3 regions of the Pseudoxanthobacter soli DSM 19599 genome follow, and region 2 is predicted to be linked to each of the others. Evidence: predicted binding sites of a transcription regulator. Region 2 holds the regulator's gene; each other region holds the start of a gene.

Region 1 (10,036 bases), on a different contig from region 2:
GTTCGCGGCCGTGGCCGGTGACACCTTCTATTTCGACTGGCGCGCGGCCGCGGGCAGCGACGCCTACGATGCCTTCGGCTACCTGATGAATGCCGATACCGGCGCCTACCAGGTCGTGCTCAACGAAACGGGCGCCAATGCCTCGGGCAATACGCCGTGGGCGACCAACAGCGTGACGATTCCGACCTCCGGCAACTGGTTCTTCGTCTTCGTCGGCGGCACCTACGACTTCACCGGCGGAACCGCGGTCGGCGGCTCGCTTTATATCGACAATTTCCGCGTAGCGGTCGGCGGCGTCACCGACAGCATCGTCGCTGCCGTCGCGAACCACGTCAGTTACCAGTCGACCGGTGACGCGGCTCTGGACGACCGCACTCTCCAGGTCGTGGTGTCCGATAGCGCCGGCAATCAGACGACCGCCACCACGGCCGTCGAGGTGGTGAACGCGAACGACGCCCCGACAGGCGCCGTTTCTCTGTCCGGGCCTCCCGCGCAAGGCCGCACGCTGACGGCCACCAATTCGATCGCGGACCCCGACGGCTTCGATCCGGCCGGCGTATCCTATCAGTGGCAGCGTCTCGGTTCGGACGGCAACTGGCACAACATCGTCGGCGCCACCGGCGACAGCTACGTGCTCACCCAGGACGATGTCCGTTCGAAGGTCCGCGCAGTCGCGTCCTATACCGATCATGGCGGCACCGTGGAGACGGTTGCCGGCGCCGAGTCGCGCATGATCGAGGATGCCCACTTTGCGCCAACCGGCGGGATCGCAATCGGCGGCACGGCGGCCCAGGGCGAGGCGCTGACATTGACCGACACCGTCGCCGATGCCGACGGCATCGCCTCGTCGGCCTACCAGTGGCAGCGCTGGGACGGTTCGGCGTGGGTCGATATCACCGGCGCCACCGGGACCTCCTACGTCCTCACCCAGGCCGATGTCGGCCACGACGTTCGCGCGGAGCTGCGCTATGTCGACGGCGACGGCCTCGCCACGATTGTGTCGAGCGCAGCCGTGTCCTCTGTCGCCAACGTCAACGTCGCGCCGACGGGCGGGCTTGCCATTGGCGGCACGGCCGCCCAGGGTGAGACGCTAGCATTGACCGATACCGTCGCCGACGCCGACGGCATCGCGTCGTCGGCCTACCAGTGGCAGCGCTGGGACGGTTCGGCGTGGGTCGACATCTCCGGCGCGACCGGGACCTCCTATGTCCTCACCCAGGCCGACGTCGGCCACGACGTTCGTGCCGAGCTGCGCTATGTCGACGGCGACGGCCTCGCCACGACGGTGTCGAGCGCGGCCTTGTCCTCCGTCGCAGACGCCAGCTTCGCGCCGACGGGCGGGCTTGCCATTGGAGGCACGACCGCCCAGGGCGAGACCCTGACATTGACCGATACCGTCGCCGACGCCGACGGCATCACGTCGTCGGCCTACCAGTGGCAGCGCTGGGACGGTTCGGCGTGGGTCGACATCTCCGGCGCGACCGGCACCTCCTATGTCCTCACCCAGGCCGACGTCGGCCACGACGTTCGTGCCGAACTGCGCTATGTCGACGGCGACGGCCTCGCCACGACGGTGTCGAGCGCCGCCACCTCCGCCGTCACCAACGTCAACTTTGCCCCGACCGGAGGGCTCGCCATTGGCGGCACGACCGCACAGGGCGAGACGCTGACATTGACCGATACCGTCGCCGATGCCGACGGCGTCGCCTCGCCGGCGTACCAGTGGCAGCGCCTGGGCACGGATGGCGCCTGGCACGACATCTCCGGCGCGACTGGGACCTCCTACGTCCTCACCCAGGCCGATGTCGGTCACGACGTTCGCGCCGAACTGCGCTATGTCGACGGCGACGGCGTCGCCACGACGGTTTCGAGCGCCGCCACCTCCGCCGTCACCAACGTCAACTTCGCCCCGACGGGCGGGCTCGCCGTTGGCGGCACGGCCGCCCAGGGTGAGACGCTGACATTGACCGATACCGTCGCCGACGCCGACGGCATCGCCTCGCCGGCCTATCAGTGGCAGCGCTGGGACGGTTCGGCGTGGGTCGATATCTCCGGCGCGACCGGGACCTCCTACGTCCTCACCCAGGCCGACGTCGGCCACGACGTTCGCGCCGAGCTGCGCTATGTCGACGGCGACGGCCTCGCCACGATTGTGTCGAGCGCGACCGTGTCCTCTGTCGCCGACGTCAACGATGCTCCCGTCGGCGCTGTGGTTGCCAACGGCGCGGCGGTTCAGGGCCGTACCCTGACCGCGACGAACACCGTGACCGATGCCGATGGCATCTCGACGCCCGGCACCTATCAGTGGCAGCGCCAGGGCGCGGATGGCGCCTGGCACGACATCGTCGGCGCCACCGCCGCCACCTACGCGCTCACCCAGACCGATGTCGGCGCACGGATGCGCGCCGTTCTGCACTATGTCGACGATGCCGGGGCGCACGAAACCGTCGCCGGCGCGGCAACCGGGGTGGTCGCAAATATCAACGATCTGCCGGTCGCGCAGGACGATCGCTTCGCGGAAATGCGCAACGCCCGCACCGTCACGATCGACGTGCTTGCCAACGACACCGACCCGGATGGCGACGCACTCCACGTCACCAGGATCGACGGTCACGACATCGCGCCCGGCGGTTCCGTCACCCTCGACAGCGGCACCGTCACGCTCGATGAAAGCGGCCATCTGGTGTTCTCGCCGTTCCTCACCTTCGACGGCGCTGTCAGCTTCACCTACACCGCCGAAGACGGCGCGGGCGGTGCGAGCGTCGGCCACGTGGCCGGCTCCGTCGCGACTTCGGCGGAATGGTCGGCTCTCGGCCACGACCTTCAGGACGTCGTCGGTGGCGCCGGGCTGGCCTTGCCATCCGATCTGAACGACCTGATCTATGCCGCGTCCGTCGTGCTGCCGGGCGCGTTCATCACCTCGGACGATGCGCGCTCCATCGTCGGCTACCAGCCGGGTGCCGGGCTCGACCTCGTCACCGATGATGTCCTGCCCGACGCAAGCATGCTGTCCAGGATGCTGCTGGCCCTGGCGCAGACGCGGGATTCGTCCGCCGCGCCGGTGCTCTCCAGCGATGCGGACGGTGCGTGGACCAGCTCGGTCGACCAGAGCCTCCTGTTCCAGACGGCGCTCGGCTCCGACCAGCATGTGCGGATCGACTATGGCGGCGGCAGCACCTCGTTCTCCGGCACGGCCTCGTCGGGCTGGACCCGCTCGTTCGCGCTCCAGAGCCTCAGGCCGGATTTCTCGGCCGATCTCGTGACACAATCCGACGGCAATGCCCAGGGCCAGCTCCACGAGGCCTCTGTCGGCACCGGCTCTGCGCTGTCGATCGATATCGGCGGGCTGCAGGCCGGGACGCCCCAGGCGGGCCTTTCCAACAAATACGGCTTCGTGGATTTCGTCACGCCGGATGCCCACAGCGCCGTCGCGATCTCGCGCTCGGTCGCCGTCGCCGACACGCTGGGCGGCGCCGATGACCAGACCGCCGTCGTCCACATGCGCCAGAACGGCGTCAGCGACGTCTCGGTGATGTTCTACAAGGTCGACGATCTCTCCGGCAGCATCGACGGCATCGATCCCGGCGATGCGCGCTACGGTGCGGCCACCGAAAGCCGTGCCTACCATCTGTCCGACGGTGGAACCTGGCTCCAGGGCAGCGGATACGGTCAGTACGGCGAGGGGGAGATCGCGGGCATCGACAATGGCGACATCATCGCCATGCGCCTCCACACCGGGGCGGGCGACGACTTCTACGCCTTCGCCAACGCCAACAGCGACGGCCAGATCGCCCACCTCTGGGGTTACGGCTACAACACCTGGGGCTGGGAAGACACCGCCGGCGGCGGCGACCGCGATTTCAACGATCTCGTGGTGCAGCTCGATTTCGTCGGCAAGCAGCTCGATAGCCTGCTGCTGGCCTGATCCGCGGTGGAACACCTCGCGCGGCGCCGGAAGCCGTCTCCTGCCGCGCGAGGGCTTCGGAAGGGCCGATAGGGCATTCGTGAACGGACGCGGGCGCCGCGATGGTTGCGATCCGGCCGCGTCGGACTACATCACGCATGGTGCAGCCCCGGCATCGCGGCCGTTCTGCCGCGATGCCGTTCCGGTGCGATGTCGCTCCGGCAATCTGGCCGCCCTGTGGGAGAAGCCGATGCCGGACACGTCTTCCGGGTTCACGGAGGCCGACGTGCCCGACCAGTCGGGCAAGTGCTTCGTCGTGACCGGCGCCAACACCGGCCTCGGCTTCGAGGCCGCCCGCGTGCTCGCCATGCGCGGCGCCCGCGTCGTTGTCGCCTGCCGGTCTGAGGCGAGGGCCGACGAGGCGATGCGCCGGATCCGCGCCCTCGCGCCCGCCGCTGATCTTGGTTTCCTTCCGTTCGACCAGGCCGATCTCGACAGCATCCGTCGCGCCGCGGTCGAACTCGACGGGGAACCGCGCATCGACGCGCTCGTCAACAATGCCGGCGTGATGATGCCCCCGCTCAGCCGCACCCAACAGGGCTTCGAACTCCAGTTCGGCGTCAACCATCTCGGCAGTTTCGCCTTCACCGCCCTGCTGCTGCCGAAGCTCGCCGCGACGCCGGGTTCGCGCGTCGTCATCACCGGCAGCCTCGCCCATATCTCCGGCCGGATCGATTGGGACGATCCGAACGCCAAACGGTCCTATCGCCGCTGGCCGCGCTACCGCATGAGCAAGCTCGCCAATCTCCTGTTTCTGTTCGAACTCGACAGGCGGCTTCGCGCGGCCGGCTCGTCTGTCATGGCGCTCGGCTGCCATCCGGGCATCGCGGGAACGGACCTCGGCCGTCATCTGCCGGCGGTCGGCCTTGCCTGGGCCGCCTTCCGGCCGTTCCTGAACACGCCGGCGATGGGCGCATGGCCGACCCTTCAGGCCGCCACCGGCGCCGTCACGCCCGGGGCCTATTACGGCCCGCAGGGATTTCGCGAGATCAAGGGGCCGTCGGGCGTGGTACGGCGCGCGCCGCACGCCACCGACCCTGCCTTGGCGAGACGGCTCTGGGACCTGTCGGTCGAGATGACCGGCATCGAACCGGCCCTGCCGCCGGCGTGAACCACTGCCCGGGGAAACTCGCCCGGGCGGCCGGAGCGTAGCCTTCCGTCAGCCGAGAACCCGCCGCAGCGAGGCCTCGATCTGGCCGCCGCAATAGGCCTCGCCATAGTCCCGTCGCGCCCTGGCGGCGAGGGCGGCGAGCGGCGGCAGAGCCGAAACGCGCCGGGTCAGGCCGGCCGTCATCGGCGCGGCGTCCTCCAGCATCACGGCGATCGGCGGGAAACGGTCGGCCATGGTCGACCAGAGCGTGGCGCTTACGACGTCGGCGATGCCGGGGGATTTGCCGCCGAGCAGAAAGCCTGCATCTGCGGTCAGGCCATTGCGGCGTCCGGTCTCTTCCCAGAACGACATCCAGCGTTTCAGGCGCGGCACGAACTCCCGCCAGCGCCGTTCCGTCCACATCTCGCGCCCGCCATCGATCGTGATGTCGTCGATCACATCGTTGGCGTCGTTGACGATCTTCAGAGTCATGGCGCGCAGGGCAGGGGTGTCGGGCATGAGATCGAGCGTCTCGCCCAGATAGAGCACGATCGCTGGCATTTCGGAGATCGCAAACTTCGCCTTGCGGTCGATCAGCATCGGCGGCCCCATGAACGGCACCGGCATCTCGCTCGCCGGCGCCTCCATCAGCCGCGCGATCTCGGCATCACCAGCCTCGGTCCAGGTCTTCCCGGCGAAGGCGAGCACGGCCCGCACGAACTGGCCCCGGAACGGCACGGACCAGTAGTAGAGATCGTAATCGGCCATTTCGGCTTCTCCCTGTGTTGAGCGCACGACCGGCCCCGCGCGGGCGTCAGTCGGCGATGCCCACCTTCCATGCGTCGGCGACATCAAGGTCGCAGCACAGCGTCGGCCAGCGCCATCGATTTGTCACCAAACCGCATTGGCTTTTCGGTATGGCAGGCGTTGCAGGAGGCGCGACAGATGGCAGATTCCACCACCGATACCGAGATCACCGAAGCCGGCACGACCCTTGCGTCGCAGGGCGAGGCGGACGCGCCTGAGGCGCCGTCGCGCAGCTGGCTCGAGATCGAGCTCGAAGACGACATGGACGAGGAACTCGAACAGGCGGTCGATGATTCCCGCGTGCCGCCGGAGCTTCGGGCGAAGTTCGAGCGCCACAGGAAGAACTCACTCGACCGGCACACCTATTTCAGCGAACTCCTCCGTCTGCAGGGCGAACTCGTCAAGCTGCAGGACTGGGTCCGCTACAAGGGGCTCAAGCTCGTCGTGCTGTTCGAAGGGCGCGACAGCGCGGGCAAGGGCGGCGCGATCAAGCGCATCACCCAGCGCGTCAATCCGCGAACCTGCCGGGTCGTGGCGCTGCCGGCGCCCTCGGATCGCGAGAAGACCCAGTGGTACTTCCAGCGCTACGTGCCCCACCTGCCGGCGGCCGGCGAAATCGTGCTGTTCGATCGCAGCTGGTACAACCGCGCCGGCGTCGAGCGCGTCATGGGCTTCGCCAGCGAAGGTGAGGTCGAGGACTTCTTCCGCGACGTGCCTGAATTCGAGCGCATGCTGGTGCGCTCCGGCATCATTCTGGTGAAGTACTGGTTCTCGATCACGGACGAGGAGCAGCAGCTGCGCTTCCTCATGCGCATCCATGATCCCATCAAACAGTGGAAGCTTTCGCCGATGGACCTCCAGTCGCGGGTGCGCTGGGAGCAGTACACCAAGGCGAAGGAGGCGATGTTCGAGCGCACAAGCATCCCCGAGGCGCCGTGGCACATCGTGGAAGGCAACGACAAGAAGCGCGCGCGCCTGAATTGCATGGCGCACCTTCTGTCGGTGGTTCCCTACGAGGAAGTGCCGCACGAGGAGATCACGCTGCCCGAGCGCGTGTTCGATCCGAACTACGAGCGCCGGACCCTGCCGCCCGAACTCTACGTTCCCGAGCGGTACTGACGCGCGGACAGCCGATCCTGATTGACATGCAGACGCCGGGACGCATCGCGCCCCGGCGTTCGCTTTTCAGCATGTTCTGAAGAAGGTTCGCAGCCGTCAGTAGCGCGAGCGCTCGCGGGCGGCTTCGTCGGCGGTGTAGAGCGGCGCGTCGGGGTCGAAGCGCGACCAGCCTTCCGAGCGATAGAGCTGCTCGCGGGAGGTCATGTCGACGCCGTTGCGCAGGATGGCCGTTGCCTCGGGCACGAGGCCGTCGTGCACGCGAGCGGAAACCAGCGTGCCGCCGCGGCGCACACCCTCGGCATAGAGATTGGCCTCACGCTCCGGAACCCCCTGCGCCGTCATGGCACCGACGAGACCGCCCACGGCGCCACCCGCGGCCGCGCCGGCCACCGCGCCGACGCCGGTGGCGACCAGCCAGCCGGCCGCAACCACCGGGCCCACGCCCGGGATCGCCAGCATGCCAAGGCCGGCGAGCAGTCCGCCAGCGCCGCCCACGAGCGCACCGACGCCCGCGCCCGTCGCGGCATCGTCGCCGGCATTGCTCGCCGTGTCGCGCCGCTCGGCCGGGCGAACATCGTCGCTGTACCATTCGTCCGCATTGTTGGCGACGATGCTGATGTCGTCGCGATCGATGCCGAGCGCTTCCAGCTTGTTCACCGCGATGACGGCGTCGTCATAAGTGTCGAAGAGACCGGAGACTGTGGTCATGTTGTTATCCTCCTGGTGATTTCTCGAGGCTGGGACGCTCAGCGCGGGAAGACGTTGCCCTGATAGTCGATGGCGACATCGACCGGCATACCGTTCTTCTGGGCCGTGCCGCGCCAGACGCCGCTGTTGTCCTTGGTCAGGCCGCTGACGTTCGAGAAGCCCTTCTCCTCGATGCGCTCCTTCGCCTGTGCCTCGGTGAAGCTGTTGGCGCCCTCGGCCGGCTGCGCAGGCTGTGCGGTATCCGGAGTGGCGACCGCCGGGGTATCCGGATCAGGGTTCGCCCCCGGAGCCTGCGTCTGCGCGAGAACTGGAGACGACAAAGCGAGCGCGAGCACGCCAATAACGACGCGTTTCATGTTGACCATCCGTTTCTAATCGATAACGCGGATGATAAACGTCGCGACAGCGTGCGCGTTCCATCGAGTTGAGCGGAACAATTTCACATTTCATGAAGACCGCGTTCGACGGAATTCCCGTCTCTCGTGCCGAATGCGCTCTTTTTGTCTGATTTGGACGAAGGCGAGAACGCGCTCAACTTGAGTGCGAGCGGCGAAGCTGCGGCGTCTCGGCGGCGATCAAGGCCTGCGGGCTGCCGATGATGGCCGCGGCCGAGGCGAAGTCGACCGCGAAGCAGACGCCGGGCAGGGAGGGCCGCGGGTTGAGCCGGCGCCCCTCGATTTTATCCCGCGATCGGCGGATCGAGCCGCGCGAAGCCCTCCTGCCGGCGATAGGGGAAATGCGGGTAGGGCGCGGTGACGGCGCTGGCTGCATCCAGCGTCGCGATCTGCTCGGCTGTAAGCGTCCAGCCGACCGCCCCGAGGTTCTGGCGAAGCTGTTCCTCGTTGCGCGCGCCTATGATGACGGAGGACACGGTGGGGCGTGTGGTCAGCCAGTTGAGCGCCACCTGCGGCACCGTCTTGCCGGTTTCCGCCGCCACATTCTCGAGCGCATCGACGACCCGGAACAGATGTTCGTCCTCGACGGGTGGGCCGTAGCGCGCCGTATCGTGCAAGCGGCTGCCCTCGGGCAGCGGCAAGCCACGCCGGATCTTGCCGGTCAGGCGGCCCCAGCCCAGCGGCGACCAGACCAGAGCGCCAAGCCCCTGATCGTCGCCCAGCGGCATCAGATCCCATTCATAATCGCGGCCGATCAGGGAGTAATAGACCTGATGGGCGACGTAGCGAGGCCAGCCATAGCGGTCGGCGACGGCCAATGCCTTCATGATCTGCCAACCGGAGAAGTTGGATATACCGACATAGCGGACCTTCCCATCCCGCACGAGCGCGTCGAGCGCGGACAGAACCTCCTCCATCGGGGTCGCCGCGTCGAAGGCGTGCAATTGCAGAAGATCGATATAATCGGTGCCCAAGCGCCTCAGCGCCTGTTCGACGGCGCGGATCAGGCGGAACCGCGATGAGCCGGCGTCATTCGGACCATCGCCCATCGGCAGGCCGGTCTTGGTCGAAATCAGCACGTTGTCGCGCCGTCCCTTGAGGGCCGCGCCGAGCACGTCCTCGGAAGCGCCGTTGGAATAGACATCCGCGGTGTCGAACAGGGTGACACCCGCCTCCAGGCAGATGTCGACGAGCCGTCGCGCCTCCTCGACATCCGTGGTGCCCCAGGCCCCGAACAGCGGCCCCGTTCCGCCGAACGTGCCGGCACCGAAGCTCAGCACCGGCACCCTGAGACCTGATCGGCCCAGTAAGCGAGTGTCCATGAGATGACCCTTTCAGAGACTTTCGATCGGGCGCCGACCTAATGGCCGCGCGGGGGAACAAGTCGGCGCCGGCGCGCACGCGGTCTTCCCGGCGCCCGTGCGATCAGAGCGAACTGCGCGAGTCTTGCGCGGTCAGCGCGGGCGGGCCGCCGATGCCGAAGGCCCCGGACGGCAGGGAACGGGGAGCGAAAGGCATGATCTGTCTCGCCATATTGACGTTCGAGATGAGACATAGATCTGCCTTGCGCTGTGATATAGTGCGCTGAATGGAACATCATTTATGAAATCAACGACCAATGGCGCGTTCTGAAATCAACCGTTCCGGCGAAATGGAAGTGTTCGTCTGCGTCGTGGAGCGCGGTGGATTCTCAGCCGCTGCGCGGGCTTGCCGGATGACGCCGTCAGCCGTCAGCAAGCTCGTTTCCCGACTCGAAGCGCGGCTCGGCGTGCGCCTCGTCAATCGATCGACGAGAGCATTCCAGCTCACGCCGGAAGGATGCGGGTTTTATGAACGCGCGACGCATATTCTGGCGGACATCGCCGACGCAGAGCGCAGCGCGGGGGCTGGAGAACAGCCTGTGGGACGTATTCGCCTCAACACCAGCGCGTCCTATGCCACCCATGTTCTGGC
Region 2 (10,036 bases):
GGGCATCGCGGCCGCGACGGTCGAGCCGGCCGTCATTGACCGGGGTCGACAGCGCGATCTTGATGTTGACCTCGACGTCCGAGGTGTTGACGCCGGCCGAGTTGTCGATGGCGTCGGAATTGAGACGCACGCCGCGGCGCGCCGCCTCGATGCGGCCGCGCTGCGTGACGCCGAGATTGGCGCCCTCGCCCACCACCTTGGCACCGATGCGGGCGGCGGGAATGCGGATGGCGTCGTTGGCGCGGTCGCCGGCGTCGGCGTCGGTTTCCGTGGAGGCGCGGATATAGGTGCCGATGCCGCCGAACCACAGGAGATCGACCTTGGCCGACAGGATCGCCGTCATCACCTCCTGGGGCGTGGCGTGGTCCTGGGCGAGGCCGAGCAGCGCCTGCACCTCGGGCGACAGCGGGATCGACTTCAACTGCCGGGAGAACACGCCGCCGCCGGCGGAGATGAGCTGCTTGTTGTAGTCGGTCCAGCTCGACCGCGGCAGGTCGAACAGGCGCTGGCGCTCGGCATGGCTCGCCGCCGTGTCCGGGTTCGGATCGAGGAAGATGTCGCGATGGTCGAACGCGGCGACGAGGCGGATGTGCTTCGACAGCAGCATGCCGTTGCCGAACACGTCGCCGGACATGTCGCCGACGCCGGCGACCGTGAACGGCGTCGTCTGGATATCGACGTTCATCTCGCGGAAGTGGCGCTTGACCGCTTCCCAGGCGCCGCGGGCGGTGATGCCCATCTTCTTGTGGTCGTAGCCGGCGGAGCCGCCGGAGGCGAACGCGTCACCCAACCAGAAGCCGCGGCCTTCGGCAATGGCGTTGGCGGTGTCGGAGAACGTCGCGGTGCCCTTGTCGGCGGCGACGACGAGATAGGGATCGTCCTCATCGTAGCGCACCACGCGCGGCGGCGGCACCACGCTGTCGCCGACGAGATTGTCGGTGAGCGAGATCAGCGAGGACACGAAGATCTTGTAGGCCTCGGTGCCTTCCTGGAACACCGCGTCACGCCCGGCGGAGGCCGGCGGCAGCCATTTCGGCACAAAGCCGCCCTTGGCGCCGACCGGCACGATGACGGCGTTCTTGACCTGCTGCGCCTTGACGAGGCCGAGCACCTCGGTGCGGAAATCCTGGGGCCGGTCGGACCAGCGCAGCCCGCCGCGCGCCACCTTGCCGAAGCGCAGGTGGATGCCTTCGACGCGGGGTGAATAGACCCAGATCTCGCGGAACGGCTTCGGCGCCGGCAGCCCGTCCACCGCGTGGGAATCGAGCTTGAACACCAGCGTCTCGAGCGGCTGGCCGTCCGCCCCGATCATGAAGAAGTTGGTGCGCACGATGGCGGCCACCACGTTGGCGAAGTGGCGGATGATGCGGTCGTCGTCGAGGCTCGTGACGGCCTCGAGCGCCGCCTCGATCTCGCGGCCGATGCCGGCGACATCCTCCGCGCGGGTCGAGCCGTCGCGGTCGGGATCGAAGCGGGCGTGGAACTGCCGCACGATGAGGGCGGCGATGGCCGGCGAGCGGCCGAGCGCGCCCCACATATAGTCCTGGGAATAGGGGATGCGGATCTGGCGCAGATAGCGCGAGAACGCCCGGAGCACCGCGATGTCGCGCCAGCCGAGGCCGGCGGACAGGAGAAGCGCGTTGTAGCCGTCGGATTCCGCCCGGTTCTGCCAGACGGCCATGAACAGCGCCTCGGCGGCCCCGCCGAGCGCCTCGGTGTCGATGATGCCGCCGTCGGCCCGCTCCAGCGTCATGTCGTGCAGGAAGACGGGGCTCGACAGATCGGGCGGCGCGACGCGGAAGGTGCGCTCGTCGATCACGCGGAAGCCCATGTCTTCCAGGATCGGCACCCGGCGCGACAGCGGGATCGGGCGGGCGAGCTGGAACAGCCGCAGGGTGACCTGCGTCGCCGGATCGCTCGCCCGGTGCAGGAAATCGATGGCGGTCGGGCGGTCCTCGGAGAGGCGCTGGAGCACCGCGATGTCGGCGACCGCGGTCTCGGCGGAATAGAAGACGCGATAGCCGGGCTCGAACCCGGCCGCATAGCGCGCCGTCAGCGCCCCGGTGCCGGCATCCGGCGCGGCCTGTTCGGCGGCCTCGCGCAGGTCGTCCTCCCAGGTGCGCACGATGCCCGCGACCGTGCCCTCGAGGGCGGTGGCGTCGATCTCGGCCACCTCGGCGCCAAGGCCGCCGATGGTGAAGAACAGCCGGGCGAGCGAGCCTTCCGGGAACTCCAGCGCCACGTTCGACACCGCGCCGCCGCAGGCCTCGGCCAGCGCCGCGCCGATGCGCGCGACGGCATCGGACGAATAGCGCTCGCGCGGGACGTAGACGATGACGGAAACGAAGCGGTTGAACTCGTCGCGGCGGGCAAGCACGCGGATGCGCGGGCGCTCGCCGAGCTCGACGATCTTCAGGCCGAACCCGTAGAGCGTCTCCGCCTCGATCTGAAACAGCTCGTCGCGGGGATAGGTTTCGAGCGCCGCGGCCAGCGCCTTGCCGGAATGGCTGCGCGGGTCGAGATCGGCGAGGCGGAGCACGGTTTCCGCCTTGCGGCGGATCAGCGGGATCTGGCGGATCGGACGGGTATAGGCCGGGCGCGTGAACAGGCCGACAAGGCGCACCTCGCCCGTGAGTTCGCCGGTCGCGGAGAACAGCTTGAGGCCGACATAGTCCATGAAGGCGCGGCGATGCACCCGCGCCCTGAGGTCGGCCTTGGTGACGATCAGCGGATCGGGCCGGCGCAGGAAGGCGCGGATCTGCGGCGCCGCCGCGAGCAGGCTCGCATCCCGGCCGAGCACCATCATGTCGAGATCGCGCAGCACGCCGAGCGAGCTGTCCTCGCGCCGCTCCATGTGCTCCTCGCCGCTGCCGCCGACGAAGGCGTAGTCGCGCATGCCGAGCAGCACGAAATTGTCGTCGTTCAGCCACTCCACGAAGGCGTTGGCTTCCTCCAGCACCTCCGGATCGATGGAGGCCGGCGGTGCGGCGCGCCAGTCGACCAGCACGGCCTTGAGGCGGGTGCGCATCGCGACCTCGTCCGCCACCGCGCGGCGGACATCGGTCAGGGTGTGGTTGAGGCCGACGGCGAGCTTCTCGCGCTCGTCCTCGTCGAGGCGGCCGACATGGAGGGTGATGAGGCTTTCGTTGCGCAGGGCGGGCGTGGTCTCTTCGGGATCGGCGAGGCCGGCGAAGCGGACGAGGCGCCCGTCGCCGTCGCGCTCCACCGCGAGGATCGGGTGGGAGACGAGCAGCAGTTCGACGCCCTGGTCCTGGAGTTCGCCCATGACCGAATCGAGCAGGAACGGCATGTCGTCGTTGAGGATCTCGACGACGGTGATGGGGCGGTTGGCGCTGCCCGTCAGCCGGTGCTCGGAGAAGCGGATGCGGTGGGCACCCGGCGTTCTCTCGGCGAAGGCCCGCCAGGCCTCGTCGGCGAGCACGGCGAGGTCGTCGCCGTCATAGCCCGCGAGGTCCTCCTCGGCCGCCTTGGAGAACACCGCCCGCGCGAACAGCGCACGCACGGCACCGTCCGCCTCGGTCCGCAGCCGGTCTTCCGCTGCCACGATGACCGCCTTTTCGCCTTCGTACCGATCGAGCATCAAAGCCATCCTTCGTTCGTTATCCGCCTTGTGCTCCGGCGGCTTTCGGGTGTGCGCAGTCTGTCCGTCTCACCATGACAGATCAATGGCGGCGGCGGGCGTCCCTCGCTCCGTCATGGGGACGGCGGGACCGCGGCGACGCCTGGACGGGAGCGATATAGCGCCCGGCCCGCCGGAAAGAAAGGAAATCCCCTCGTCTAAAACATTGCAATTCTGTCATTATTTCTTTCCGGTCGTATGAATACATGCGATCTGCGGCGCGTTATGCCTGCCCGCCGCGATCCGGCGCGAGCCCCGAGGGCCTGAGCACGAACAGCCCGACCAGCATCCCGAACACCGCCACGTCGCGCCATTCCGCGCCGAACAGGCTCGACCACGTCGTCTCAAGCCCGCCGAGCAGAAGCCCGCCGACGAGCGCCCACCCGACGGAGCCGATGCCGCCGACGATCGCCGCCAGCAGCGCCTTGAGCCCGATGGTGAGGCCGGTGTGGAAATCGACATTGCCGTAGAGCACCAGCATCAGCGCCCCCGCGAACCCGGCGGCGGCGGAGGCGATGGCGAACGTGGCGGTGCGCACATCATCGGCCGAGATCCCGCACAGCGCCGCCGCCACGGGATCGTCGGCACAGGCGCGCCACATCCGGCCGAACGGATGGCGGCGGATGAAGGCGACGAGGCCGAGCGCCCCGCCGAGCGCGGCGAGCCCGCCGAGCACCTGCACGGGACCGACCGCGAGCGTGAAATCCGGCGACGGCAGGAGCACGAAGCTCAGCGTCGACAGCGGCGGCAGCCAGCGATCGGTGCTGCCGTTGGCGAGGCGGATGAACTCCTGCAGCGCGATGGCGAGCGAGATGGTCGTGACCAGCATGGCAAGGTTGGTGCGCCCGACCACAGGGCGCACGACGATGCGCTCGGACACCGCCCCGAACAGCCCACAGGCCACAATGGCATAAAGCCCGGCGAGCACCACCGCCGTGACCGGCGAGACGCCGGTGGCGGAGGCGATGGCGATGACCACGTTGAAGGTGATCGCAGCGCCGAGCGACGTGATCGCGCCGAACGCGAAGTTGATGCGGGAGGTGATGCCGTAGACGAGCGCGTAGCTCGACGCCAGCAGGCCGTAGAACGACCCGGAGACGACCGCGTTGACGGCCTGCTGGAGCGCGTAGGCCAGCGAGAACGACGAAAGGCCAGACACCACCGCGGAAACCATCGCCCTCCCCCATCAGGCAGATCGACCGCACACGCCCGGCGGCGGGCGCAAGGCCGTGCGACCGGCGAGCGCACGACCGCCTGCCGCGGACGTCTCCCGTCCGGCCTCGTGTCCGCCCCTGCCGGATCATGGCCCGGCGCCGCCTTGTGCGCCAGACCCGACGCAGCCTTCGATTCGGCCGGTGGCGGCCACCGCCTCCCCTGTTCAACCGCCGGTCGAGCCTCTACTCTCAACGAATTCCGGACGCTGGACTGGAGGGGAACGATGACGGCAGCCGCACTTCACTATGACGCATTCGGTTCGCTGAAGAGAACGGGAACGGCGCTTGGCGTCGCCGCGATCCTCGGCCTCGGGCTGCTCGTGGCCGTGAACGAGGGCCCGCGGTGGTTCGCCCACGAAACGGCACCGGCGCTCGCGCTGGAAGGCGGCGGCTTCCTGTTCAATTACCGCATCGCCGAGGTGAGCTACGGCCTCGTGGCCCAGGCGAAGCCGCCGGTGCCGGACGGCACGCTGATCGAGGCGCAGTTCGCCAATCCCGCCGGCGGACCGGCGCTCGTCGTGACCAACACCGCCCACGGCGACCTTTCCAAGATCGTGGTGCGCTCGCCGCCGGTCCACGGCGTTAAGGCCGGCGTGCCCTACGACGTCACGGTCCGCCTGATCGATCCGCGGACCAAGGAGGCGTTCGCGACGCTGGAGACGAGCTTCAAGTCGGACCTCGACGACACGGTGATGCCGGCGAGGCCCCTGACCGTCGGCCCCGGCTACCAGCGGCCGCCCGAACCCTGAGCCGCGCGGGCAGACGCGGGGCGTCGCTCTATCGTCACGGTTCGAGCGGAGACTGATGAATCGAACTGGCCGGCCGAGCCGGCCGATCGAAGTGGGGCGTCCGGACCTTCCGGACGGCCCGGGCTGGCGGGACCGCATCTCGACCGGAGGCGGCCCCCGCACGGGAGGCGTCGCCGGCTGCGGAACCCGAGGCCTGCCACCGGAACCCGACGATGGATGACGACGACGATATCGGCTTCGACAGCGGCGGATGGGGCGCGCCCGGGACCGTGCCCGCCGTTCTGGCGCCGGTTCTCGCCGCGCTCGGCTTCCTTGTGTTCGCCGCCCTCAGGGGCGAGCTTTCCTCAGGCACCGCGCTCCTCGGCATCCTGATCGTCGGCGCGGTCGGGTTCGTCGCCGCGCTCGGCCTCGGCGCGCGGGTTCGCCGCCGGGTGCGGCGCGCACCCGAGGCCAGTCGGACGCTGTGGCCCGACGGCGGCATGAAGCTGACCGTCGAGGCCCTGCCGGAACCCTGCTACATCGCCGATTCGCGCGGCCGGCTGCGGTTCGCCAATGCGGCCGCGGCCGCCGCCTTCGGCCCGATCCAGCCGGGAGACCCGCTGTCGTTCCGCCTGCGTGTGCCGTCGGTGCTGGAAGCGCTCGACCGCGTTTCGGCCGGCGGGCCGGCTGAGGCGGTCGCCTGGACCGAAAAGATTCCAACCGATCGCTGGTACGAGGCGCGCATCGTGCCGCTGCGCCTGCCGGGGCGCGAGCGGCGCGTCGGCGACGGGCCGGACTTCGTGTTCCTCATGATCCACGATCAGACCGAGCAGAAGCGCACCGAGACGCTGCGCGCCGACTTCGTCGCCAACGCCAGCCACGAACTGCGCACGCCGCTCGCCTCGCTGTCCGGCTTCATCGAGACCCTGCAGGGCCCCGCCCGCAAGGACGAGGTGGCGCGCGAACGCTTCCTTGCGATCATGGCCGAGCAGGCGCGCCGGATGGGCCGGCTGATCGACGACCTGCTGCACCTGTCGCGCATCGAGATGCGTGCCCACATCCGCCCCTCGGCCCTGGTCGATCTCGGCGCGGTCGTGCGCACTGTCGCCGACGGTCTGGAGCCGCTCGCCGACGAGAACGAGGTGGTGATCGTGCGCGAACTGCCGGAAAGCGGCCCGGTGGTGCGCGGCGACCGCGACGAACTGGTGCAGGTGGTGGAAAACCTGGCCGAGAACGCCATCAAATACGGCGCCGCCGGCAAAAGGGTCGTGCTGTCGTGCTGGACCGACCGCAGCGGCGCCCAGCCGGCCGCGATCGTCTCGGTGCGAGATTTCGGCCCGGGCATCGCCCCGGAGCACCAGCCGCGCCTGACCGAGCGCTTCTATCGCGTCGACGTCGCCACCAGCCGCAGTCAGCGCGGCACCGGCCTCGGGCTTTCCATCGTGAAGCACATCCTCGCCCGTCATGGTGGCCGGCTCTCCATCGAAAGCCAGCCGGGCAAGGGCGCGACGTTCATCCTCCGGCTCGATTGCGCCGAAGCGCCGCCGCCTGCGGCCATCGACGGCGAAAATGCCGGTCTTTCCAAAGAGTTGCACCTTCATAAAACGACCATCGGAGAGTCATAAAAGGAAGGCAACCGGGATCGGCCCAGAGGGCGTTCCAGGCGGCTTCGCGGCATTGGCCGCTCGGCAAACCCGCACGGCGCGCTAAGATGGAACAGAACCCGTCGTCCGGACGACTCGACCGGACGCCCCTGTTCCAAATCTGGAGATGGCAATGCCCCAGCACACCGTCGTCGCCTACGACGACGAACTGAAGCAGCTTGCCGGCTGGATCGCCGAAATGGGCGGCCAGGCCGAGCGCCTGCTGATCGACGCCGTCACCGCGCTGTCGCGGATCGACACCGACCTCGCCCAGCAGGTGATCGTCAACGACCAGCGCCTCGACATCGTGCAGCGCAAGGTGGAGGAAGCGGCGATCTCGATCATCGCCCGCCGCCAGCCGATGGCCCGCGACCTGCGCGAGATCGTCTCGGCGCTGCGTGTTTCGAACGATCTGGAGCGGGTCGGCGATCTCGCCAAGAACATCGCCAAGCGCGTGGTGGCCATGAACGGCCAGTACCAGTCGAAGCGGCTGGTGCTGGGCGTCGAGCACATCTCCGAGATCGCGCTCGAACAGATCAAGACCGTCATCGACGCCTACACCGCCCGCGACGTCGAGGCGGCGGAAGCGGTGCGCAATCGCGACGACGAGATCGACGCGATGTACACCTCGCTGTTCCGCGAACTTCTGACCTACATGATGGAAGACCCGCGCAACATCACGTTCTGCACGCATCTTCTGTTCTGCGCCAAGAACATCGAGCGCATCGGCGACCACGCCACCAACATCGCCGAGAACATCCACTATCTCGTGACCGGCGAGCAGCCCGCGCTCGACCGTCCGAAGCTCGACAACAGCAGCCTGACCTCCGTCGAGTTCGGCAAGGCCGAACAGGCGCGGGCGACGGCGGCGAGCACCGAAACCGGCAAGGCCTGAGGGCCTGCCGGACCCGCAAACCACCCAAGCACATCCGGGAAAGACGCCGATGCCGTCGGTGATGATCGTCGAGGACGAGGAGGCCCTGAGCCTCCTCCTGCGCTACAACCTCGAAGCGGAGGGCTTCGCCGTCGAAGCCTGCATGCGCGGCGACGAGGCCGAAATCCGGCTGCGCGAGAGCCAGCCCGACCTGGTGCTGCTCGACTGGATGCTGCCGGGCCTTTCGGGCATCGAGCTGTGCCGGCGCCTGAGGGCGCGGGAAGAGACCGAGCGGCTGCCGATCATCATGCTCACCGCCCGCGGCGAGGAGGCCGAGCGGGTGCGCGGGCTCGCCATTGGCGCCGACGACTACGTGGTCAAGCCGTTCTCGGTGCCGGAACTGATGGCGCGGGTGCGCGCCATCCTGCGCCGGGCGAAGCCGGAGGTGGTGTCGTCGCAGCTCAAGGCCGGCGACCTCGAACTCGACCGCGAGACCCACCGCGTGCGCCGCGGCGGCCGGGAAATCCACCTCGGCCCGACCGAGTTCCGCCTGCTCGAGTTCCTGATGACCTCCCCCGGCCGCGTGTTCGCCCGCGAGCAGCTGCTGGACGGGGTCTGGGGGCACGACGTCTATGTCGACGAGCGGACGGTGGACGTCCATGTCGGGCGCCTGCGCAAGTCCTTGAACCGCGGCAAGGCCAAGGACCCGATCCGCACCGTGCGCGGCTCCGGCTACGCCTTCGACGACCAGTTCGCGGCGAAGTGAGCCGGCGGCGCACCCTGACGACCGTAAAATCCGCATCCGGGCGGGAATAAAGTCCCCTGCCGGGTGTTTCATCGCGAGGCGGTCCCACTTCGGGGCTGCCGCTGCCTCGACGCGCGGGTTCGCCGGGCCGGGTTGGCCCGCTGCCGCTGCGAGAGGCTCTTGAATCTGGCGCCGCCGCTGAAGGCCCGCATTCGGAGGGTCGCAGGCACGACGCGCCAGTGAAAGGCGCTGCGATGAAATCCCGCTTTGCCGTGCGGTGCGTTGCCCCCGCCCTCATCGTTCTCGCCATCGGCGCCGGCGCCGCCCGCGCGGACGATCTTTCCGGGCTCGCCGGCCGCTATGCCATCGGCACCGGCACCAACGTCGCCTTCTCCGTGGCGGCGTCGGTCGGCCCCGGCATTTCCGGCCGCTTCACCGGCTTTTCCGGCACCATCGATTTCGATCCCGTCCATGCCGAGCGGTCGTCGGTCACGTTCGACGTGAACGCGGCCTCGGTGACGACCGGCATCGCGCTGCTCGACGGCGTGCTGCGGTCCGATGCGGCGTTCAATGCGGACGCCTATCCGGTGATCTCGTTCCGCTCGACGGCGGTGCAGCGCACCGGCCCCGCCAGCGCCGACATCGAGGGGCTGATGACGCTGCGCGGCCAGACGGTGCCGGAGCGCTTCAGCGTGGACCTCACCGGCCACGGTGGCGACAGCGCCGAGTTTCGCGTGACCGGAACGCTGATGCGCACCGCCTTCGGCATGACGGCGGGCTTCCCGGCCTTTTCCGACAAGGTGGTGCTGAACCTCTCGGTCGACGGCCGCCGCCTGAGCGGTGCCCGGCAAGACGACGCCAGGCAAGACGGCGCCAGGCAAGACGGCGCCAGGCAAGACGGCGCCCGGCAGGGATGAAGAAAAAAGCCGCCGCGCGTGGATGAAATCCCGCGGGGCGGTGTTCTTGATCACAGGAAGCGCGGCGAGACCGCACCGCGGCACCCCCGATGCAGCGGCGCCGGCGACGGCAGAGCTTCCCGCCTGCCGGACGCACGCACGGCCCGAAACGGCCCTGCGGCGTCCGGCAGCCCCTCTCGGAAACATGCCGACACGCCGGGACAGACCGGCAAGGGAGACTGACCATGAGCCGTTCCCACCTTCTCCACGGCGCCGTCCTGCTGGCGGCCTGTGCC
Region 3 (10,036 bases), on a different contig from region 2:
CCGAGAAGACGTCGCTGCGGGTAAACCTCGTCAATCCCGGCGCCACGCGTACGCGGATGCGCAAGCAGGCGATGCCGGGCGAAGATCCCGAGCTGCTGCCGCCGCCGTCCGATCTGGTGCCGCCGCTGCTGGAACTGCTGAAGCCCTCCTTCACCGAAACCGGGCGCGTCTACGACTTCCCCACCCAAACGCTGATGGGCTTCCGCGCCCCGGCTCCGCTTGATCAGGCCTGACGCGATCTTGCGGGCCTGACGCGATCTCGCGCGGGTGCCGAGCGGCGTCTCTCTTCGGCGGCGATTGTCACCGCCGTCGGGCCGGCGCTAATCTCGCGGCATGTTGCGCCGCCCCAGCGCAAATTCCGAAGCGCAAGCCCCGACAGAGAGTGCCGTCCGATGCCGAAGCTTACCCGCCGCGAAACCCTCGGCGTCGGTCTGGGGGCCGGGCTGTCGCTCGGCTTCATGCCGGGTCTCGTGCGCGCCGCCGAAGCCGGGCCAGCCCCGGGCACCACGTTCACTTTGCTCCACGTCAACGACATCTACCGCATGTCGGACGTGAAGGGCTGGGGCGGCTTTCCCAAGCTGGCGGCCGTGGTGAAGGCCGAGCGGGCGCACGGCACGCCGATGATGTTCACCCACGGCGGCGACACGTTCTCGCCCTCGCTGATGTCGAGCTTCGACAAGGGCGAGCACATCGTCACCCTCACCAACATGGTCAGGCCGGACTTCTTCGTGCCGGGCAACCACGAATTCGATTTCGGCGAGGCCGTGTTTTTCACGCGCCTCGCCGCCTGCAAGTTCCCCGTCTATGCCGCGAACATGCGGCAGGCCGACGGAACGGCGGTTCCCGGCATCCGGGACAACGAGATCGTGGAACTCGGCGGCGTCCGGCTCGGTTTCGTCGGGCTCGCGCTCGACACCACGCCGGATGTCTCGCAGCCGGGCAGCCTGAAGTTCCTGCCGAGCCTCGACGTGCTGCGCGAGCAGGCCGCGGCGCTGCGCAAGCAGGGGGTCGACATGGTCGTGTGCGTTGCCCACGCCCAGCGCTCGCTAGACGACCAGATCATCCGCGAGCGCATCGTCGACGTCCTCTTGACCGGCCACATCCATGACCTCGCGATCCGCTGGGACGGCGCGGCGCTGCATGTGGAATCGAACGAGGACGGCAACTACGTCACGGCCATCGACTTCATCGTCAAGGTCCGGGAACAGAACGGCCGGCGGCAGGTGACCTGGACACCGAGCTTCCGCATCTACGACACCATTGATGTCGTGCCGGATCCCGAGGTGACGGCGGTCGTCGCCGGCTTCGAGAAGCAGCTTTCCAAGGCGCTCGATGTCGATCTCGGCCCGACGAAGGTGGAACTAGACAGCCGCACCATCATCGTGCGCACCCGCGAGGCGCTGATCGGCGACGTCATCGCCGATGCCCTGGCCCGCTCCACGCGGGCCGACGTCGCCATCATCAACGGCGGTTCGATCCGCGGCGACACCCGCTATCCGCCGGGCACCATGCTGACGCGGCGCGATATTCTGACCGAACTGCCGTTCGGCAACACCTCCGTGCTCGTCAGGATCAGCGGCGCGACGCTCAAGGCCGCGCTGGAGAACGGCTTCTCCCGGCTGAACGATGCCGGCGGCCGTTTCCCGCAGGTGTCCGGCATCGAGGTGGAGGTCGACGCCAGCGCGCCGGTCGGCTCGCGCGTGGTCTCCCTCAAGCGCAACGGCGTGCCGGTCGATCCTCAGGCGACCCTTGCGGTCGCATCCAACAATTTCATGCTCGCCGGCGGCGATTCCTACGACATGCTCCGGGACGGCACGGTGCTGATCGGCGCCACCGATGGGCTTCTGCTTGCGAACGTGGTGATGGATTATATCGCCGCGGCCGGGGGCGTCGCCGAGCCCGCCGACGGCGGCAAACGGATTATCTTCACCTGAGCGGTAGCCGGGAAAAGCGGGGCAGGGACATGACGGCGACCTCGGCGAAAGTGCCGATCTTCACCATCGGATACGAGCAGGTGACGCAACCGGCCGTGATCGATGCGCTGGCGGAGGCAGGTGTCGCGCTCCTCGTCGATATACGCGCCGTCGCGGCCTCGCGCCGGCCGGGCTTTTCCAAGCGCCAGCTCGCCGCCGGCGTCGCGGAGCGGGGGATCGATTATCTCCACCTGCGCAAGCTCGGCACGCCGGCTGAGGGCCGCCTCGCCGCGCGCACCGGCCGCTGGAACGACCTCAAAACCATCTACGACGCACATCTCGAGACGCCCGAAGCGATTGCAGAACGCGCGGTCCTGACCGACATCGTCCGGTCCGGCCGGCCGATCTGTCTGCTGTGCTTCGAACGTCATCCGGAGCACTGCCACCGCAACATTCTGGCCGGCCTCGTCTGCGACGATCTCGGTGTCGGTGTCGAGCACCTGTTCGCAAGCCCGATCTAGAGCGCTTTCCGATCTGATGGAATCGTCAGATGGACAAGAAATCGCTCCAGATTCAAAAGCTTGAGCATATCCTGATCGTCCGGCTCGTTCGATCTGCGCGGGATGCGTGCCCTGAGGCGGGCAGGCGAGGGCAATTCCGCCATGGCGGGGTGGCAACCCTGTCATGCCATCGCCTGCATTGCCGCATCGCGCGCGAATGCCTAGATTGTGGGCGCGAGGACGACCTCGTGCCGAACCGGCTTGTCACCCGGTGGAGACGACTCCGCCCGAATGCGGAGTCCCGCCATGGCGTGGCTTTATCTCATCGTCGCCGGCCTGTTCGAAACCGGCTGGGCGATCGGCCTGAAATATTCCGACGGCTTTACGCGGCCGTTGCCGTCCATCCTCACCGTGGCCAGCATGGCGCTGAGCGTGTGGCTTCTCGCGCTTGCCCTGAAGACGCTTCCGATCGGCACGGGCTACGCGATCTGGACCGGCATCGGCACGGTCGGCACGGTCATCCTGGGCATCGTGTTTCTCGGCGAGGCGGCGACGGTCGCGCGGATCGTCTGCATCCTGATGATCGTCGCCGGCATCATCGGCCTCAAGTTCGCGGCCTGACGACCCCGCGCGCCGGGGCCGGCGCGCGGTAGAATGACGGCGGGCGGCCGCGATGGCCGCCCGTTCGCTCGCGCGCTCAGTTCACGATGTGTTGGATTTCGCCGAGGCGGATCAGCATCGTCTCGCCGGACGATCCGTCGACACCGTCATTGTCGGTGATGACGAAGGCGTCGCCCTTGCTGTCCACCGCGAAGCTCTCGACCTTCTCCAGCACGTAGCCGTGCGTGGCCTTGAGGTCGGGCAGCAGGTCGTGCACCAGCGTCTTGCGGACGACAGGCATGTTGGCGCTGTCGAGCGGCACCGGCTTCAGCTCGAACGACGGCACGAACATCAGCACTTTGACGGCCGCCTTGCTGCCGACGCCGTTGTCGCGCTCCAGCACGATGACGCCCTTGTCGCCGACCGCGGTGATTTCGGAGAGGCCGACCCAGCCGCGCTCGCTCTGCTCCAGCGGATAGCGCACCGCGCCCCACGTCTGCTTGGTCGGGCTATAGGCGATCAGCTTGGTGGTGTTCTTCGGATCGTTCTTCCAGGGCAGCTGCTGGGCAAGCCAGACAAGTTCGTCGTCGCCCTTGCCGGTCACGGTCACGCCCTCGAAGCCGAACCGCGTGGCCTGCCGCGCCACGTCCTCCGGCAACGCGATTTCCTGGCGGATTTCGCCCTTGTCGTCGACCGAGATCAGCAGGTTCTGCGTCGGCGCCTTCTTGCGCTCGGGGTTACCCTCCGAAGCCAGCCAGAAGCCGCCCTGCGGCCGGATGGCGATGCCTTCGAGATCGAGGTGCTCGGCCGGCTTGCCGTCGCGCATCACCGTGATCGCACTCACGATCGCGGCGGGCTTCTTGGTGGTGTCGATCGTGAGGATGCGGGCCTGGGCATAGGCGCTGTCCGTCACCGCGTATAGCCGTCCGGGAACGGTCGGATCGGCGGCCGCGCCGGAAATCGCGCCCCACGGGATCGGGGTGCCGTCCGGTCCGTTGACGGAGGCGATTGTCGGGTAGGCGGCCGGCTCGCCCGAACGCTGATAGATGGTGACGACGGAGCCCATTCCGCCCTCCTCGCGCCTGTCGGCCTCGCTGGCGGAGACGAACAAGCCTCGCGACGGAATGGCCAGCAGGCCTTCCGGCGCCGCGCCGCCGGCCAGCGCCTGCAGGAAGACCGGCGCCTTGCCGTCTCCCATGTCTTCGTAAACACCGATCAGCGAGGCACGTTCCGTACCGATGAAGATCAGCTTCTGGCCGTCGAAGGTCGCCGCCTCGACGCCCTCCGGCTCGACGCCCTTCGCCTTCGAGCGCTTTTCCGGATAGTGCCCGAGGCGCATCGCCAGATGTTCCAGCGTCTCGGCGCTGTCATATTCGACGGTGCCGTCCCGCTTGAACACCGTGAAGCCGCGGCTGCCGCCCTTCCAGTCGCCTTCGTTCGCGGTCACGAAGCGATCGTTGTCGAGCCAGTGGACGGCGTCGGGCTCGCGGGCCACACCCTTGATGCTCTCGATGGGAGCGATCACGCCGTCGCTCTTGGTGTCGACATTCTTGAGGTCGACATTGCCCGCCGGGAAGTCCGAGAGCACCTTGCCGGTGGCAAGGTCGATGATGGCGATGTGGTTGTTTTCCTGAAGCGTCACAACGGCTTCGTTGCGATCGTTGATGTCGACGAACTCCGGTTCCGGGTCCTCCGGCGCGATCGCGGCGAGCCCGGTCAGTTCGACCACCTTCTTCGAGGCGCAATCGGGCGCGCCGTCCGTCCCCATCGAGAAGATCGTGAGGTTGCCGCCGGGAAGCTGCGGAAGATTGCCGTCGTTCACCTCCTCGTCGCGTTCGTTCTCGATCGCGATGGCCAGGAACCGGCCATCGTCGCTGAGGGCGAGCGAGTCGGGTTGCCCGCCGAGATCGCACGTCGCGGTCACGGCCTTGGTGGCGAGATCGACGACCGAGAGGTGGCCGGAGGGCTGCGTCTTGGTCTTGGAGGTGACGACGCCCACGAGCGCCTTTCCGCGGCCGACCACGGTCGAGGTCGGCTCGCCACCCAGTGCCACCACGCCTGCGGCCTTGGGCGCCTCCGGATCGGAGATATCGACGAGGCCGATACGCTCTCCCGGGCTGTCGGTATAGACCAGCATCTTGCCGTCTTCGGTCGCCTTGACGATCTCCGCGACGGTCGCCTTGGAGCGATCGGCGTCCTTGGGCAGATTATCGACGACCTCGAAAGTCGAGATGCGGTTGAAGGCCGGCTCCGCGACCGCCGGCAGCGCCGTCGTTGCGAGCAAGGCACCGGCAAGGAGAGCGATACGCGAACCCCGTCCCATCGATGGCTCCTGAATGTCTGTGATTGTGAGCTCGATGCGGCAGTTTAGGCCATTCGATGACCGCGCAATGACAAACGGATCTTGGCGGCTTTCCGAAAGAGGGTCATTGCCGACGGGGTCTCGTTCACATTGCGACCGAAATCCGCTGGCCGCCCGGCAGCCTGCGGCTCCGTGGTCGCGCGGAACGGCTCGCCTGACGGCGGCGGGCTCGCGAGAAAGTGAACGGAACGGACGCGGCGACGGCAATCGGATCGATGACGAACGCAGCGGCCAGAGGCTGCGGGAAGGTCGATCCCTTGATCGACCTTCCCGCGCGACGTTCCCCTGGTTTTTGGTCGGCGTCGCTATTCGCGGTCGGTCCGGCTTGGGAGGCGGCGGACCCGATGCAAAAGGAAATGCAAGGCCCGGGCCAACTCCGGCACAGCGCCCGCTGCCGCCGCCGCGCTGGCGCCGCATCGTCAGCGGGACCATCTTCACACCCAGACAGACGGCGGGATTGCCGCTTTTTTGGGCAATATGTGATGCGGCTTGCATCGCCCGCAAGCGCGCCGAGCCGTCCGGGCAAGGGCTCGACGGCAGCCGGGCCGTTGGAAAGCACAGTGTTAGCACTCGCGGTAAGATGCTGCTAACAAAGAGATTTTTGCGCCGCCGCGTGGTTTGTCGGCTTGCCATTCGAAGGAAGTGTGCGATCCTTTTCCCATCCTGTGAGGGAGAGGTGCTTCATGATCGATTCCGACTTCGAGCGTCAGCTTTCCGGGTACGGCCTCACCACGGCCCGCATTCTCTATCGCCTGCCGGATCACCCCACGATCCTCCAGACCTATGTCTGGCAGGAATACGACATCGCCCCGTCGTTCCCCGTGCTCAATCGCTTCATCGAATTCTGGAAGCGGGAGATCGAAGGCCCGCTGCATTCGGTGGAGGTGGCCTATCGCGAACTCGTCGGCGCCAGCGAATGGCGCCGTGTCGACGGCATGATGCAGCTACACTGACGCTCAGGTCTCAGGGCCGGTCCTTCGCCGGAACGATCCCGCGGGAGAAGGGTCCCCGCTGCCGCGGCGCCGCGCGACCATGGCGCCGCCGCACGCCCTCTCGAATGCCCTCGGCAAGCGCCACGCGGTGCGCGAGCAGCCGGACTGCGCTCCGCCGTCCGGCGTCGGTGCGGAGGTCGCCGGATCCTCTGTCGCATTTTAGCAACAATGTTGTCATCCTGTAACAGGAACGACTCACCCGGCGCGCCGGGTTAGCCCTCGATCCGAACGGTATGATGACGGCTTCCGAGACCTCCTTCGATCGCGCTGCCGAGACCGGCATGCCCCCGCCCGTTCCGGCCTGGCGCGAGGGTGCGCCCGTCGCGCGGGCGATTGGGCTCGTGTTCGTGGTGCTGGCCATCCTGTCGGCGAGCATCACCTTCCTCGTGCTCACCGGCATCACGCCGATCACGCCGACGCAGAACGTCATCACGGCGGCGCTGCTCACCAACGGCGTGATCGTCACGGTCCTGATCGGCTCGATCTTCATCGAGATCCGCAAGATCTGGATCGCGCGACGCAAGGGCAGGGCGGGCGCGCGCCTCCATGTCCGCGTGGTGGCGATGTTCTCGTTCGTCGCCACGCTGCCGGCGATCCTGGTCGCGATCCTCGCCACCATCACGCTCGACCGCGGCCTCGACCGCTGGTTCGAGGATCGCACCCGCACCATCGTCGACAACGCAGTCGCCGTCGCCAACGCCTATGTCCAGGAGCACGCCAACGTGCTCCGCGGCGACCTCATCGCCATGGCGACGGACGTCGACCGCGCCAAGGCGATCTACGACTACGATCCGGCCCGCTTCGACATCTTCATGGAGACGCAGCTTCAGCTGCGCCAGCTCCCGGCCGCCTATCTGCTTCACCGCGACGGAACGGTGGTGACGCGCACGCTCTACGATCTGAAGGAGAAGTTCGCCCTGCCGCCGATCGGCGCGTTCTCCAAGGCGGATGCCGGCGAGCCGGTGCTGATCGCGCCCGGCGACACCAATCAGGTCGGCGGCGTGATGAAGCTCAAGGCCTACGACGACATGTATCTCTACGTCACCCGGACGATGGATCCCCGGGTGACCGACTATCTCCGGCTCGCCCGCGAGAGCGCGCTCGAATATCACGACCTCGCCGAGAGCCGGCGCAGCGTGCAGATCGCGTTCGCGCTCGTCTATATCGGCATCACGCTGGTGTTCCTCGTCGCCGCGACGTGGCTCGGCTTCGCCTTCTCCAACCGGCTGGTGTCGCCGATCCGGCGTCTGATCAACGCGGCCGACCAGGTGGCGCGCGGCAACCTGAACTCCCAGGTGCGCGTCGACCCCCACGACGGCGACTTCGCCCACCTCGGCCAGACCTTCAACACCATGACCACCCAGTTGCGCTCCCAGCGCGACGACCTGCTTGCCGCCAACGATCAGATCGACCGCCGCCGCCGCTTTACCGAAGCCGTGCTGTCGGGCGTCACCGCCGGCGTGCTCGGGGTCGACGAGGCCGGCCGCATCTCGCTCGCCAACCGCTCCGCCGAGATGCTGCTCGGCCTGTCCGCGGACGATATCGGCAATCGCCCCGCCGAGGAGGTGGTGCCGGAACTCGCGCCCATCCTCGCCTCCGCGCGCGGCGATCATGGCGAGTGGAGCCGGCAGGGCCAGATCGTCATCGTGCGCGGCGGGCGCGAGCGCACGGTCGCCGTGCGCGTCACCAACGACAACCGGCGGGATTCCACCCGGCAGGGCCTCGTCGTCACCCTCGACGACATCACCGATCTCGTGAAGGCGCAGCGCACGTCCGCCTGGGCCGACGTCGCCCGGCGCATCGCCCACGAGATCAAGAACCCGCTGACGCCGATCCAGCTTTCGGCCGAACGCATCCGCCGGCGCTACGGCAAGCGTATCGAGGACGACCGCGCCGTGTTCGACCAGTGCGTCGACACCATCGTGCGCCAGGTCGGCGATATCGGCCGCATGGTGGACGAATTCTCGTCGTTCGCGCGGATGCCGAAGCCGGTGTTCGAGCCGCGCGACCTCGCGGAAGCCCTGCGGGAGGCCGTGTTCCTGCAGAGCGTCAGCCACCCGGACGTGAAGTTCTCCACCCACCTGCCCGACGAGCCGCTGATCGGCAAGTTCGATCACCGCCAGCTCGGGCAGGCGATCGCCAACGTCGTCAAGAACGCGGTCGAGGCGATCACCGGCGTGCCGGCGGATCAGCGCACCGAGCCCGGCCACGTCGACGTCTCGGCACGGCGCGACGGCGAATGGCTCGTGGTCGACGTCGTCGACAACGGTCCGGGACTGCCGCAGGAGAACCGCGAACGCCTGCTCGAGCCCTATATGACGACCCGCGAGAAGGGCACCGGCCTCGGCCTCGCCATCGTCGGCAAGATCGTCGAGGAGCATGGCGGCCGGATCGAATTGCTCGATGCGCCGGCCGTGCGCGACGGCGGCCACGGCGCCTGCGTGCGCCTCACCATCCGGGCCGGCGACGCCGGTGCCATGACGACGGATGCGGAGGCCGCCCCAGCCGGGGTTGCCGCCGCGTCCTCCACCCCTGTCAGCCCCCAGAAACCACGCGAAGACCATGGCCTCTGACATCCTGATCGTCGACGATGAGACGGACATCCGCGAGTTGATCGCCGGCATCCTCGATGACGAGGGCTTCGGCACCCGCACCGCGGGCGACAGCGATTCCGCTCTTGCCGCCATCGGCGAGCGACGACCGTCGCTCATCATTCTCGATATCTGGCTGCAAGGCAGCCGCCTCGACGGGCTTGCCCTGCTCGATGCCATCCAGCAGCTCCACCCGGATCTGCCGGTCGTCATCATTTCCGGCCACGGCAACATCGAGACCGCCGTGTCCGCGATCAAGCGCGGCGCCTACGACTATATCGAGAAGCCGTTCAAGGCAGACCGGCTAGTGCTCGCCACCGAGCGTGCACTCGAAGCCTCCAATCTGCGCCGCGAGATCCGCGACCTGAAGGGCCGCATCAGCGACGCCGACGAGCTCGTCGGCAACTCGACGGCGATGAATCAGCTCCGGCAGGCGGTCGAGCGCATCGCCGCCGCCAACAGCCGCATCCTGATCTCCGGCCCGTCGGGCGCCGGCAAGGAGCTGGCGGCGCGCTCGATCCATGCCCGTTCCGGCCGCGCCCGGGGGCCATTCGTGGTCGTCAACGCGGCGACCATCACGCCCGAGCGCATGGAAGAGGAACTGTTCGGCATCGAAGGCGGGGCCGGCGTCCCGCGCAAGGTCGGCGCGCTGGAAGAGGCCCACGGCGGCACGCTCTATATCGACGAAGTCGCCGACATGCCGCGCGAGACGCAGAACAAGATCCTGCGCGTGCTTGTGGACCAGAACTTCCTGCGCGTCGGTGGCTCCACCCGCGTGAAGGTGGACGTGCGCGTGCTGTCGTCCACCGCCCGTGATCTCGAGAGCGAGATCGCCGAGGGCCGGTTCCGCGAGGACCTGTTCCACCGGCTGAGCGTCGTGCCGCTGCGCGTGCCGGCGCTCGCCGAACGGCGCGACGACATCCCGGATCTCGTGCTGCACTTCATGGCGCAGATCTCGCGCGCGACCGGCCTGCCGGAGCGGCGGATCGGCGACGACGCCATGGCCGTTCTGCAGGCCCACGACTGGCCGGGCAACATCCGCCAGCTGCGCAACAACGTCGAGCGGCTGATGATCCTC

What was found. The regulator PhoB, encoded in region 2, activates phosphate uptake and scavenging genes when phosphate is short. The targets are predictions, from matches to a motif close to TGTCATNNANCTGTCAT.
Region 1: the regulator PhoB is predicted to act here: its motif matches at 5,933-5,949, upstream of ppk2 (polyphosphate kinase 2).
Region 3: the regulator PhoB is predicted to act here: its motif matches at 5,393-5,409, upstream of BUF17_RS02090 (esterase-like activity of phytase family protein).

Annotation. Positions count from the first base shown of each region.
Region 1 is NZ_FRXO01000001.1:740,636-750,671, reverse strand. It holds gene BUF17_RS03130 (DUF4347 domain-containing protein) at 1-3,925, shown strand, start outside; gene BUF17_RS03125 (oxidoreductase) at 4,155-5,075, shown strand; gene BUF17_RS03120 (glutathione transferase, Atu5508 family) at 5,124-5,822, opposite strand; gene ppk2 (polyphosphate kinase 2) at 6,000-6,980, shown strand; gene BUF17_RS03110 (general stress protein) at 7,077-7,688, opposite strand; gene BUF17_RS03105 (hypothetical protein) at 7,727-8,044, opposite strand; gene BUF17_RS03100 (aldo/keto reductase) at 8,368-9,405, opposite strand; gene BUF17_RS03095 (LysR family transcriptional regulator) at 9,702-10,036, shown strand, end outside.
Region 2 is NZ_FRXO01000003.1:84,518-94,553, forward strand. It holds gene BUF17_RS08035 (NAD-glutamate dehydrogenase) at 1-3,601, opposite strand, end outside; gene BUF17_RS08040 (branched-chain amino acid ABC transporter permease) at 3,864-4,814, opposite strand; gene BUF17_RS08045 (hypothetical protein) at 5,079-5,603, shown strand; gene BUF17_RS08050 (sensor histidine kinase) at 5,816-7,207, shown strand; gene phoU (phosphate signaling complex protein PhoU) at 7,359-8,120, shown strand; gene phoB (phosphate regulon transcriptional regulator PhoB) at 8,170-8,865, shown strand; gene BUF17_RS08065 (YceI family protein) at 9,099-9,761, shown strand; gene BUF17_RS08070 (COG4315 family predicted lipoprotein) at 9,986-10,036, shown strand, end outside.
Region 3 is NZ_FRXO01000001.1:486,254-496,289, reverse strand. It holds gene BUF17_RS02110 (SDR family NAD(P)-dependent oxidoreductase) at 1-233, shown strand, start outside; gene BUF17_RS02105 (bifunctional metallophosphatase/5'-nucleotidase) at 393-1,934, shown strand; gene BUF17_RS02100 (DUF488 domain-containing protein) at 1,964-2,434, shown strand; gene sugE (quaternary ammonium compound efflux SMR transporter SugE) at 2,720-3,034, shown strand; gene BUF17_RS02090 (esterase-like activity of phytase family protein) at 3,111-5,336, opposite strand; gene BUF17_RS02085 (usg protein) at 6,059-6,328, shown strand; gene BUF17_RS02080 (sensor histidine kinase NtrY-like) at 6,649-8,940, shown strand; gene ntrX (nitrogen assimilation response regulator NtrX) at 8,930-10,036, shown strand, end outside.